DNA from 3 places in the Symbiopectobacterium purcellii genome. Region 2 is predicted to be linked to each of the others. Evidence: predicted binding sites of a transcription regulator. Region 2 holds the regulator's gene; each other region holds the start of a gene.

Region 1 (3,285 bases), 870 kb from region 2:
TGGCAATCTCTTTGCCCAACTGATTGCGGATCACCGCCGCGTAATGCGCCAGATTGTTATCCAACTGTGCGACCATCTCCGGCGTTGCCCCTTTCTGTGGGCCGAAAATCGCTGATGCCCCCTGCTCGCCGCACAGTGGGTTGGTGACATCACAGGCAACCTGAATATCCACCTGTGCCAGGCGGCTATCCAACCCGGAAAGATCGATATGATGCAAACGATCCAGCGCGCCGCCGCCGCGCGGCAGCGTGTTGCCCGCTTCATCATAAAAACGCACGCCCAGCGCTTCTGCCATGCCTGCGCCACCATCATTGGTTGCGCTGCCACCGATGCCCAGAATGATTTTCTTGATGCCTTTGTCCAGGCAGGCGCGGATCAGTTCACCGGTGCCGTAGGTGGTGGTCACCAACGGGTTTTTGGTGTCGCGGTTAACAAATTGAATACCGCTGGCAGACGCCATTTCAATCACGGCAATCTCGCCGTTCCCCATGATGCCGTAGCTGGCCTCAATCGTTTCTCCCAACGGCCCGGTCGCGTTTAACGCATACAGCGTGCCTTCGGTCGCATCAATCAGCGACTGGGTGGTGCCTTCGCCGCCATCCGCCATCCGCCATGGGAACGTGCACGAAATTCGCTTCGGGGAATACCTTACGCAACCCTTTTTCCATCGCGTTACACACTTCTTTCGCCGTCATGCTCTCTTTAAATGAATCGGGCGCTAATACAAACGTTTCTTGTTTCATTGTGGGTTGCCTCAAACTAAAGAATAAAGCCGTACAGCACGGTAGCGACAAGGGTCATGGTGCCACCGACAATCGCTTCGTAGGGCAGCAGGCCCATACGCTGTCTGATGGTCATGTTCATGCTCTGCGCTGTGACGTGGAAATAGTTGCCCTGCGGCAAGGAGTCGATAACGGTCGCCCCGGTGTGTACCATGACCGCAGAGGCAATCGGCGCAATGCCGATAGTGGCGATAGCATTACCGAAGGTTCCGGTCGCCAGAATGGTCCCGGTGGAGGTGGACGCCGTGGCTGCCGCCATCAAAATACCGGAGATAGGTGCCAGGAAGGTGCCGGAAATACCCATGATGTCAATCAGTTGTACCACCTGGGCAGACAGGTTGGAGGCAGCGATCAGGCCTGCAATTGCACCCGCACCAATCAGGATAAGCACGGTCGCAGTCATTTTTTCCAGACCGGAAGCGGTATAGGCAATCACCTTGTGCTTTTGCCCCATGGCAATCAGACCGACGATACCGGCGATCGGCAATACATACAGGGCATCCAGCTTGAACGCGGTCAGCGCGCTGATGTGAAAAATGGAACCAATCGGGTTAATCATCAATAAGATAACGGCAACCGCTGGCGCGACGATGGCTTTACCCAACGTGGGGTAGGTTTTGTCATTCTTCGCGCTCTGGGTGCCGTAGGCAGCGGCGGCTTCTTCACCACTTACCATGATCCCTTTATTTTTCAACATTGAGGCGACAACGACAGTAATAATCAACCCGAATACGGCAGGAATAAAACCGGCGATCATCACATCGCTTAAATTCAGGTGAAAACCGTTTGCTGCGGCAATAGTATTGGGGTTCGGCGATATAATATTCCCAGCTTTACCGCCGCCGGAAAGCGCCAGTAATAATGCCAGTTTGGAAATACCCATTTTATTACCCACCGATAACGCAATGGGTGCAACAATTAATACGGCAACGGGGATAAATACGCCCACCGCAGTGATGATCATGGTGGCCAGTGCCAGCGCTAAAATCGCTTTGCTCTCCCCCATCTTCCTCACAATGGCCTGAGCGATGGTTTCTGCCGCGCCCGATTCCATCATCACGCCAGCCAGTACCCCCGCAGCCAGCACGCGGATCACCGTACCCATCACACTCTGCGTGCCAGATGTCAGCAGGCCGATGGTCTGTTCAAGATTACCACCGCCGATCACCGCACCGAGAATGGCGCCGAGGAACAAGGAATACACCGGATTAATTTTTTTCAGGATGAGCGCAATGGCAATGAAAAGACCAATCAACGCCCCGTACCATGCCAAGGGTTCTATGGTATGCATAATGAGACCTCTTATATTTTATATGTCTTCGACAATAGGGTGCTAATGCAAATACATTCCTGGTGGAATCTGCATTATTTAATGTGGTAATAAATTACGCCGTTCTAAATAGCTTTCTTTGGGAAGAAATCAGAACCGATAAATAATTCCTTATCACATGCTCTTATGGATTGAAAATTATTCTATGACTTGGCAATAAAATAACCTATGTGTCGCAACACGAAAAAACTGGGCATTTGTATAAATATTTTTGTGTCGCAGAACAAGAAAGCGAGAGGTTTATCACATTGCAGGGGAGAAGAGCCGCATTCCTGCGGCTGAAGTTCCTTTTCGGTATGTCCGGGTTTCCCGGCGAATCATGACGAGGGGCGCCCCGGCGGCTTACGCCGCTACGACCCCATCGCCGCACTTCACCTAACAACGCACTGCGTCAGCGGTCTGGGCCGCATCCCTGCGGCTTAGCGTGGCGTCATCCGAGACCTCAATACCACGCGGTTACAGCGCTTCAAGCGCCAGCAATTCTTCGATGGTTTGGCGGCGGCGAACCAGGCGTGCTTCACCGTTTTCGAACAACACTTCCGGCAGCAGGGGGCGGCTGTTGTAGTTGGAAGACATAGAGGCACCGTAAGCCCCGGTGTCGTGGAACACCAGATAATCGCCGACCTGAACCGCAGGTAACGCCACCGTTTCCACGCCGCCGCCAGCCTGTTGCGTAAACACATCACCGGATTCACACAATGGCCCTGCCACTACCGTATCGCGCAACGTTGCGCCAGCGAGAGAACGCTCATCTGCCGGCAACAACGAAATGTGGTGATAGCTACCGTACATGGCGGGGCGCATCAAATCGTTAAACCCGGCATCCACCAACACGAAGTGACGGCTACCCATATTTTTGACGGCGCGCACCTGCGCCACTAAGACGCCAGATTCCGCCACCAGAAAACGTCCCGGTTCGATTTCCAGCGTTACGGGGTGACCAAGGTGCGTCTCAATACGCTGACGCGCTGCGTGCCACAGGCCAAAGTAGTGCTCAGTATCAATAACCGGTTCACCCACGCGATAAGGAATGGAAAGCCCGCCGCCTGCGGAAATGGCCTTAACATCCTGACCAAACTCAACCACCTGACGCACCATGGCATCACACACTTGCTCCAGATGGCCGTAGTCCACGCCGGAACCGATATGCATATGAATGCCGACCAGCTTCAG
Region 2 (3,285 bases):
TAAAGGCAAAGGGAGTCGCGTATGGGATCAGCAAGGGCGCGAGTACATCGACTTTGCTGGTGGGATTGCGGTAACGGCATTAGGTCACTGCCACCCTGCGCTGGTGGCGGCGTTAAAGCAGCAGGGCGAAACGCTGTGGCACACCAGCAATATCTTTACCAATGAGCCCGCGCTGCGTCTGGCCAGCAAATTGATCGACGCCACCTTTGCCGAACGCGTGTTCTTTGTTAACTCTGGAGCTGAAGCCAACGAAGCGGCTTTCAAGCTAGCTCGTCACTATGCGATTAAGCGCCACAGCCCGTATAAAACCAAAATCATTGCGTTCTACAATGCGTTTCACGGTCGCACCTTGTTCACTGTCTCGGTCGGTGGCCAGGCGAAATACGCTGATGGCTTCGGACCAAAACCGGCCGATATCGTGCACGTGCCGTTCAACGATCTGGCCGCAGTAAAAGCGGTGATGGATGACCACACCTGTGCCGTGGTGCTGGAGCCGATTCAGGGTGAAGGTGGCATTACACCGGCCACGCCAGAATTCCTCAAAGGCGTGCGTGAGCTGTGCGATCAGCATCACGCTCTGCTGGTGTTTGATGAAGTGCAAAGCGGCATGGGACGTTCCGGCAAGCTGTTTACCTACATGCACTATGGCGTGACGCCGGATATTCTTACCACGGCGAAAGCGTTGGGCGGCGGTTTCCCCATCAGCGCCATGCTGACCACTGAAGAGGTCGCCTCGGTGATGACCGTTGGCGTACACGGTACTACCTACGGCGGTAACCCGCTGGCTTGTGCGGTGGCTGAAGCCGCATTGGACACCATCAATACCCCACAGGTGCTTTCCGGTGTACAAGCACGCCACGAGCGTTTCGTCTCGATTCTTCAGGCGATTAATGAAGAGCACGGTATTTTTGAACAGATTCGCGGTATGGGCCTGCTGATTGGCGCAGAACTGAAGCCGAAATGGCACGGTCAGGCGGGTAAGTTCCTTGCCGCTGCCGCAGAGCAAGGCGTGATGGTGCTGGTCGCTGGGCCTAACGTGGTGCGTTTTGTGCCGTCGCTGGTGATTGATCTGGAAGATATCGATCAGGGCATGGCGCGGTTCGCGCGGGCGGTCGAAGCGGTGGTGAAAGCGGAGTAGCCTAGACTTGTCAAAAGCACGCTGCGCAGTGCACAACGTGCTTTTGTCTCAACGGCGCTGAGGGTATCAGCGTGTGCCGTATACCACGATAGTTTTGCCGTGTGCCGAGATCAGATTCTGATCTTCCAGCATTTTCAGAATACGGCCTACCGTTTCGCGGGAACAGCCAACAATCTGACCAATTTCCTGACGCGTGATCTTGATTTGCATCCCATCCGGGTGCGTCATGGCATCGGGTTGCTTCGCCAGGTTCAACAACGTCTGTGCAATGCGGCCCGTGACATCCAGGAAGGCCAGATTGCCCACTTTCTGGGAAGTCACCTGGAGGCGACGCGCCATCTGTGAGGAAAGACGCATCAGAATATCCGGGTTGACCTGGATCAGCTGACGGAATTTTTTGTAGGAGATTTCAGCGACTTCACAGGCAGTTTTTGCCCGTACCCATGCACTGCGTTCCTGGCCCTCTTCGAACAGGCCCAGTTCTCCAATAAAATCCCCCTGGTTGAGGTAGGAGAGGATCATTTCCTTGCCTTCTTCATCCTTGATCAGCACAGCTACTGAGCCTTTCACGATGTAGTAAAGCGTTTCTGCCTTTTCACCTTGGTGAATTAGCGTGCTCTTCGATGGATACTTGTGAATATGACAATGAGAAAGGAACCATTCAAGAGTCGGGTCTGTCTGCGGTTTGCCGAGAACCATTCGCTGTTATCCTCTGTTGTAATTCACTGCGCAAATTACAGGGTTCAGAGTTCCCTGTACGGCGTATTAACGTGCTAGTAGTAAAAATTCCGTGTTGGCGGACTGACGTCAGGGAATATACTGGCCTCTGTATGGCGACGTCACGACCCGTTCTGACCGTCAGCTTAAAACTGAAGGAACGGATTCTATTCCTGTTTGTAACACAGCTTGACGAGCCTGTCTTGTGTTGTCTCGCTTCAGCATGATTAAGCTCTAGTTATCGGCGGTTTTTATATATAACAGTGAGTAATTTTCGAATAAATTTGAGGAGTTGTGGATGCAAGCGCGCGTAAAATGGGTCGAAGATCTGACCTTTCTCGGTGAGTCGTCATCCGGGCATCAGATCCTGATGGATGGCAATGCTGGCGATAAAGCGCCCAGTCCGATGGAGATGGTGTTGATGGCGGCAGGAGGCTGTAGCGCCATTGATGTGGTGTCCATTTTGCAAAAGGGCCGCAATACCATTACCGGGTGTGAAGTCAAATTATCCTCCACGCGTCGTGAAGAAACGCCGCGTCTGTTTACCCATATCAACCTGCATTTTGTCGTCACGGGCGTAGGGCTAACGGATAAGGTGGTTGAACGAGCCGTATCGCTGTCGGCGGAGAAGTATTGTTCAGTGGCGCTAATGTTAGAAAAGGCGGTGAAGGTCACGCATAGCCACGAAATCGTCGCTGTCGCCTAGTTTCTTCATAGTCGAATAGCTTTCTTCGTTGTCGCATCGTTTTCTGGCGGGCTGCGTGTGTTTTATCTCAGCCCGCGCTACGCCCTTCTGCCAGCCGTTTTACCAACGGTGCCATGATCAGTTCCATGGCGAGCCCCATTTTTCCCCCCGGCACCACCAAGGTATTGATGTGTGAAATAAACGAGCCTTGCAGCATGGCCAGCAGGTAGGGATAGTCAATATGCTCGACGCCCTGGAAATGGATCACCACAAAGCTCTCGTCCAGCGAAGGGATCGCCTTGGCCGCAAAGGGGTTTGAGGTATCAATCGTCGGTACGCGCTGGAAGTTGATGTGGGTGCGAGAAAACTGCGGCGTGATATAGGTAATGTAATCCTCCATGGAACGCACCACAGAATCCATCACGGCTTCACGCGAGTGACCGCGTTCGTTGATATCGCGCACCAGCTTTTGAATCCATTCCAGATTGACGATGGGAACCACACCGACCAGTAGGTCAACGTGCTGGGCAACATCGTACTGGTCAGTGACCACGGCACCGTGCAGCCCCTCATAAAACAGCATATCGGTAGGATGCTGCATCGGCTCCCACGGGGTAAAGGTGCCGGGCACCTGATTGTAGGGGATCGCCTCATCATAGATGTGCAGGTATTTGCGCGTTTTTCCGGTACCGTTGCGGCCATATTCGATAAACGCCTGCTCAAGCAGGCTGAAATCATTGGCCTC
Region 3 (3,285 bases), 2.0 Mb from region 2:
TGCTTCGACGGTATCACTGCCGTACATTTTCACAAACGCATCGTAATACTGCGATGGTTCACGCGCTTCATCCAATGCCAGCGTCAACAGTGTCTGCAAACAGCGGTAGTAGTTGCTGCGTGACGGACTGAAAACGGAGCCGTTGAAATCCTGCGTCCATTCTGCCCAGATTAAGGCCTGTTCCAGATCGCCGCCTGCCAGCGCCAGCATGGCTTTCAATTCACCGATGCGCAGCGTGAGCCAGCCGTTATCCTTGCCGGTTGCCAGCCCCAGCAATTCGCGCACGCGGGTGAAGTCATCAAAACCTTCATCATCCAACTGAGCAATCAGATCGAGATAGGCCTGCTTTTCCCACTGACTGCCGGGCAGAGAGAGGATCGTCTCGCGTAGATGAACACCCATATTGTTGTTTGCCAGCAGCAGATCGTCTGCCGGATAAATGTCGGACATCCCCGGCACGATAATGCGGCATGCATATACAGACAGGTGCTCGTAATCGGCGATGTACACCTCTTTGTGCTCTTTGTGGAAAATGGCCATCAAGGTAGCAAATTCCTGCTCGGTGCTGCCTGTAAAGCTCCAGTCGACAAAGGGATAATCTGCGTCGGTTTTAAACAAATCCCACGAGATCAAACCGCTGGAATCGATAAAGTGGGTTTCCAGATTGGCATGATCCGCCACATCGTCATTATCGAAACTGGGTGGGGTAAAGACATCAAGATCTTTCAACCCGCGTCCTTGCAGCAGTTCGGTGACGGTACGCTCCAGCGCGACGCCGAAATCCGGGTGCGAACCAAAGGAGGCGAAGCAGGTGCCATTGCTGGGGTTAAACAGCACCACGCAGATCACCGGGTAATTACCGCCCAGCGACGCGTCATAGGCAAGGATCGGGAACCCTTCTTTTTCCAGCGTGGCGATGGCTTCCACTACGCCGGGATAACGCTGTAACACGCTGTCTGGGATGGTCGGCAGGCTGATGGTTTCGGCAATAATGCGGTTTTTGATGTGGCGTTCGAACACCTCAGACAACCCCTGTACACGCGCTTCATTGGCGGTGTTGCCGGCGGACATACCGTTGGAGACGTAGAGGTTGCCGATGATATTCATCGGGATGTAGACCGTGGTGTCATCGGATTGACGGGTAAACGGCAGGGCGCAGATGCCGCGTTCATCGTTGCCGGATTGCAAATCCACCAACATGCTGGCGCTCAATTCGTTGTCAGGATCGTAAAAGGCGCGCAGGTGATCATCCAGAATCCCTGGCGGCAGGCTGTCATCATCCGGCATTGGGAACCACTGCTCGTTCGGGTAGTGTACAAAATCGCCGTTTGCGATTGACTTGCCGAGATAGAAATCGGCAAAGAAGTAGTTGGTGGAAAGACGCTCAAAATATTCACCTAAGGCTGAGGCCAGGGCGGCTTTCTTACTGGCGCCTTTGCCGTTGGTAAAGCACAGTGGGCAATCTTTGTCGCGAATATGCACGGACCAGACGTTAGGCACCGGATTGAGCCAGGAGGCTTCTTCGATGTTGAACCCCAGGTCACGGAGTTGCTGTTGAAAACGGGCGATGGAGTCTTCCAGGGCGGCGTCTTTGCCTGGGATGAACGTTTGGCTCATGATTGTCACTTTTCTCTTTTATGGGATGTGCATCATACGGATTTTTCATGGACAACTCCACGCTGTCGCCGTGCGGGTTTTATACGGGAAAGCGTAATAAGGATTGCAGCGAGAAGGAGCCAGTGATAAAAACAAATGATGACGGTTGCTGCAAAAAACCATGATGGCGGCTGCAAAAAGCCAACGTGGTTGTTGCAAAGAATCATAATTATCGCTGTAAAACAGACAAAACGTTAAAAATAGTCGTACTAAATACGTGGTGAGGGGAAATGACACAAGTTTTCAATTTTAGCGCCGGTCCAGCCATGCTGCCGGTTGAAGTGCTGCGTCGTGCCGAGCAAGAGTTATGTAACTGGCGTGGGCTGGGAACCTCCGTAATGGAAATCAGCCACCGCAGTAAAGAGTTTATGCAGGTGGCGGCGGAAGCCGAACAGGATCTGCGCGATCTGTTAAAGATCCCCTCCAACTACAAAGTGCTGTTTTGCCAAGGCGGTGCCCGCGCGCAGTTCGCTGCCGTACCGCTGAACCTGCTGGGTGACAGCGCCAAAGCGGACTATATCGACGGCGGCTATTGGGCGCACAGTGCGATCAACGAAGCGGAGAAATATTGCAAACCGAACGTTATCGACGTGAAAACCCGCATTGACGGCCTGCGCGCGGCCAAACCGATGCGTGATTGGGCACTGTCTGACGATGCGGCTTTTGTGCACTACTGCCCGAATGAAACCATCGACGGTCTGGCCATTGAGGAAACCCCTGATTTTGGCGACAAGGTTGTGGTCGCTGACTTCTCCTCCAGCATCCTGTCCTGTCCGATCGATGTCAGCCGTTTCGGCGTGATTTATGCCGGTGCGCAGAAAAACATTGGCCCAGCAGGGCTGACGTTGGTGATTGTGCGCGAGGACCTGCTGGGTAAATCCCGCAGCGTGCTGCCGTCGGTACTGGATTACAAAATCCTGGCGGATAATGACTCTATGTACAACACACCGCCGACCTTTGCCTGGTACCTTTCTGGCATGGTGTTCAAATGGCTGAAAGAACATGGTGGCCTGGTGGAGATGGAAAAACGCAATCGTGAGAAAGCGGATCACCTCTACGGCGCTATCGATAGCAGCGATTTCTACCGTAACGACGTGCTGGCCGCCAACCGCTCGCGCATGAACGTGCCGTTCCTGCTCGGTGACGACGCGCTGGATAAGCTGTTCCTGGAAGAGTCCAAAGCGGCGGGGTTGCATGCGCTGAAAGGCCACCGCGTGGTGGGCGGAATGCGTGCGTCACTGTACAACGCAATGCCGCTGGAAGGCGTGCAGGCGCTGACCGCCTTTATGGCCGATTTTGAACGTCGCCACGGCTAATACCGCAGCGAGTGACGTCGTGGTTTGTCCGCGACGTTGCAGGTTGTATCGTTGCCGCTGCCCGCAAAGCGGTAACCTGTTTCCAGTAAGCCCCGGTTTGCACCGGGGTTTCTTATGTTGATGACCGGAGTTAAGAGTTACATGCAGGAATCCCTTACCCTACAGCCTATTTCCCTGATCGATGGTGTGATTAACCTTCCCGGTTCGAAAAGTGTCTCTAACCGTGCGTTGTTGCTGGCCGCATTGGCAACGGGGACGACGCGTTTGAAAAATCTGCTCGATAGCGATGACGTTCGCCATATGCTGGATGCGT

What was found. Region 2 encodes CRP, which controls carbon source genes, mostly activating them, when cyclic AMP is high. Its sites were predicted from a motif close to ATGTGANNNNNNTCACAT; they were not measured.
Region 1: K6K13_RS17485 (GntP family permease) is a predicted target of CRP. The motif match lies at 2,344-2,361, and genes of this name have one in related genera.
Region 3: serC (3-phosphoserine/phosphohydroxythreonine transaminase) is a predicted target of CRP. The motif match lies at 1,638-1,655, and genes of this name have one in related genera.

Annotation. Positions count from the first base shown of each region.
Region 1 is NZ_CP081864.1:3,730,995-3,734,279, forward strand. Features, by position in the region: partial or broken gene K6K13_RS17480 (glycerate kinase) at 1-743, opposite strand, end outside; gene K6K13_RS17485 (GntP family permease) at 760-2,073, opposite strand; gene lysA (diaminopimelate decarboxylase) at 2,569-3,285, opposite strand, start outside.
Region 2 is NZ_CP081864.1:4,602,080-4,605,364, reverse strand. Features, by position in the region: gene argD (bifunctional acetylornithine/succinyldiaminopimelate transaminase) at 1-1,138, shown strand, start outside; gene crp (cAMP-activated global transcriptional regulator CRP) at 1,205-1,837, opposite strand; gene K6K13_RS21475 (OsmC family protein) at 2,154-2,561, shown strand; gene K6K13_RS21470 (phosphoribulokinase) at 2,629-3,285, opposite strand, start outside.
Region 3 is NZ_CP081864.1:2,615,796-2,619,080, reverse strand. Features, by position in the region: gene ycaO (30S ribosomal protein S12 methylthiotransferase accessory factor YcaO) at 1-1,617, opposite strand, end outside; gene serC (3-phosphoserine/phosphohydroxythreonine transaminase) at 1,887-2,972, shown strand; gene aroA (3-phosphoshikimate 1-carboxyvinyltransferase) at 3,114-3,285, shown strand, end outside.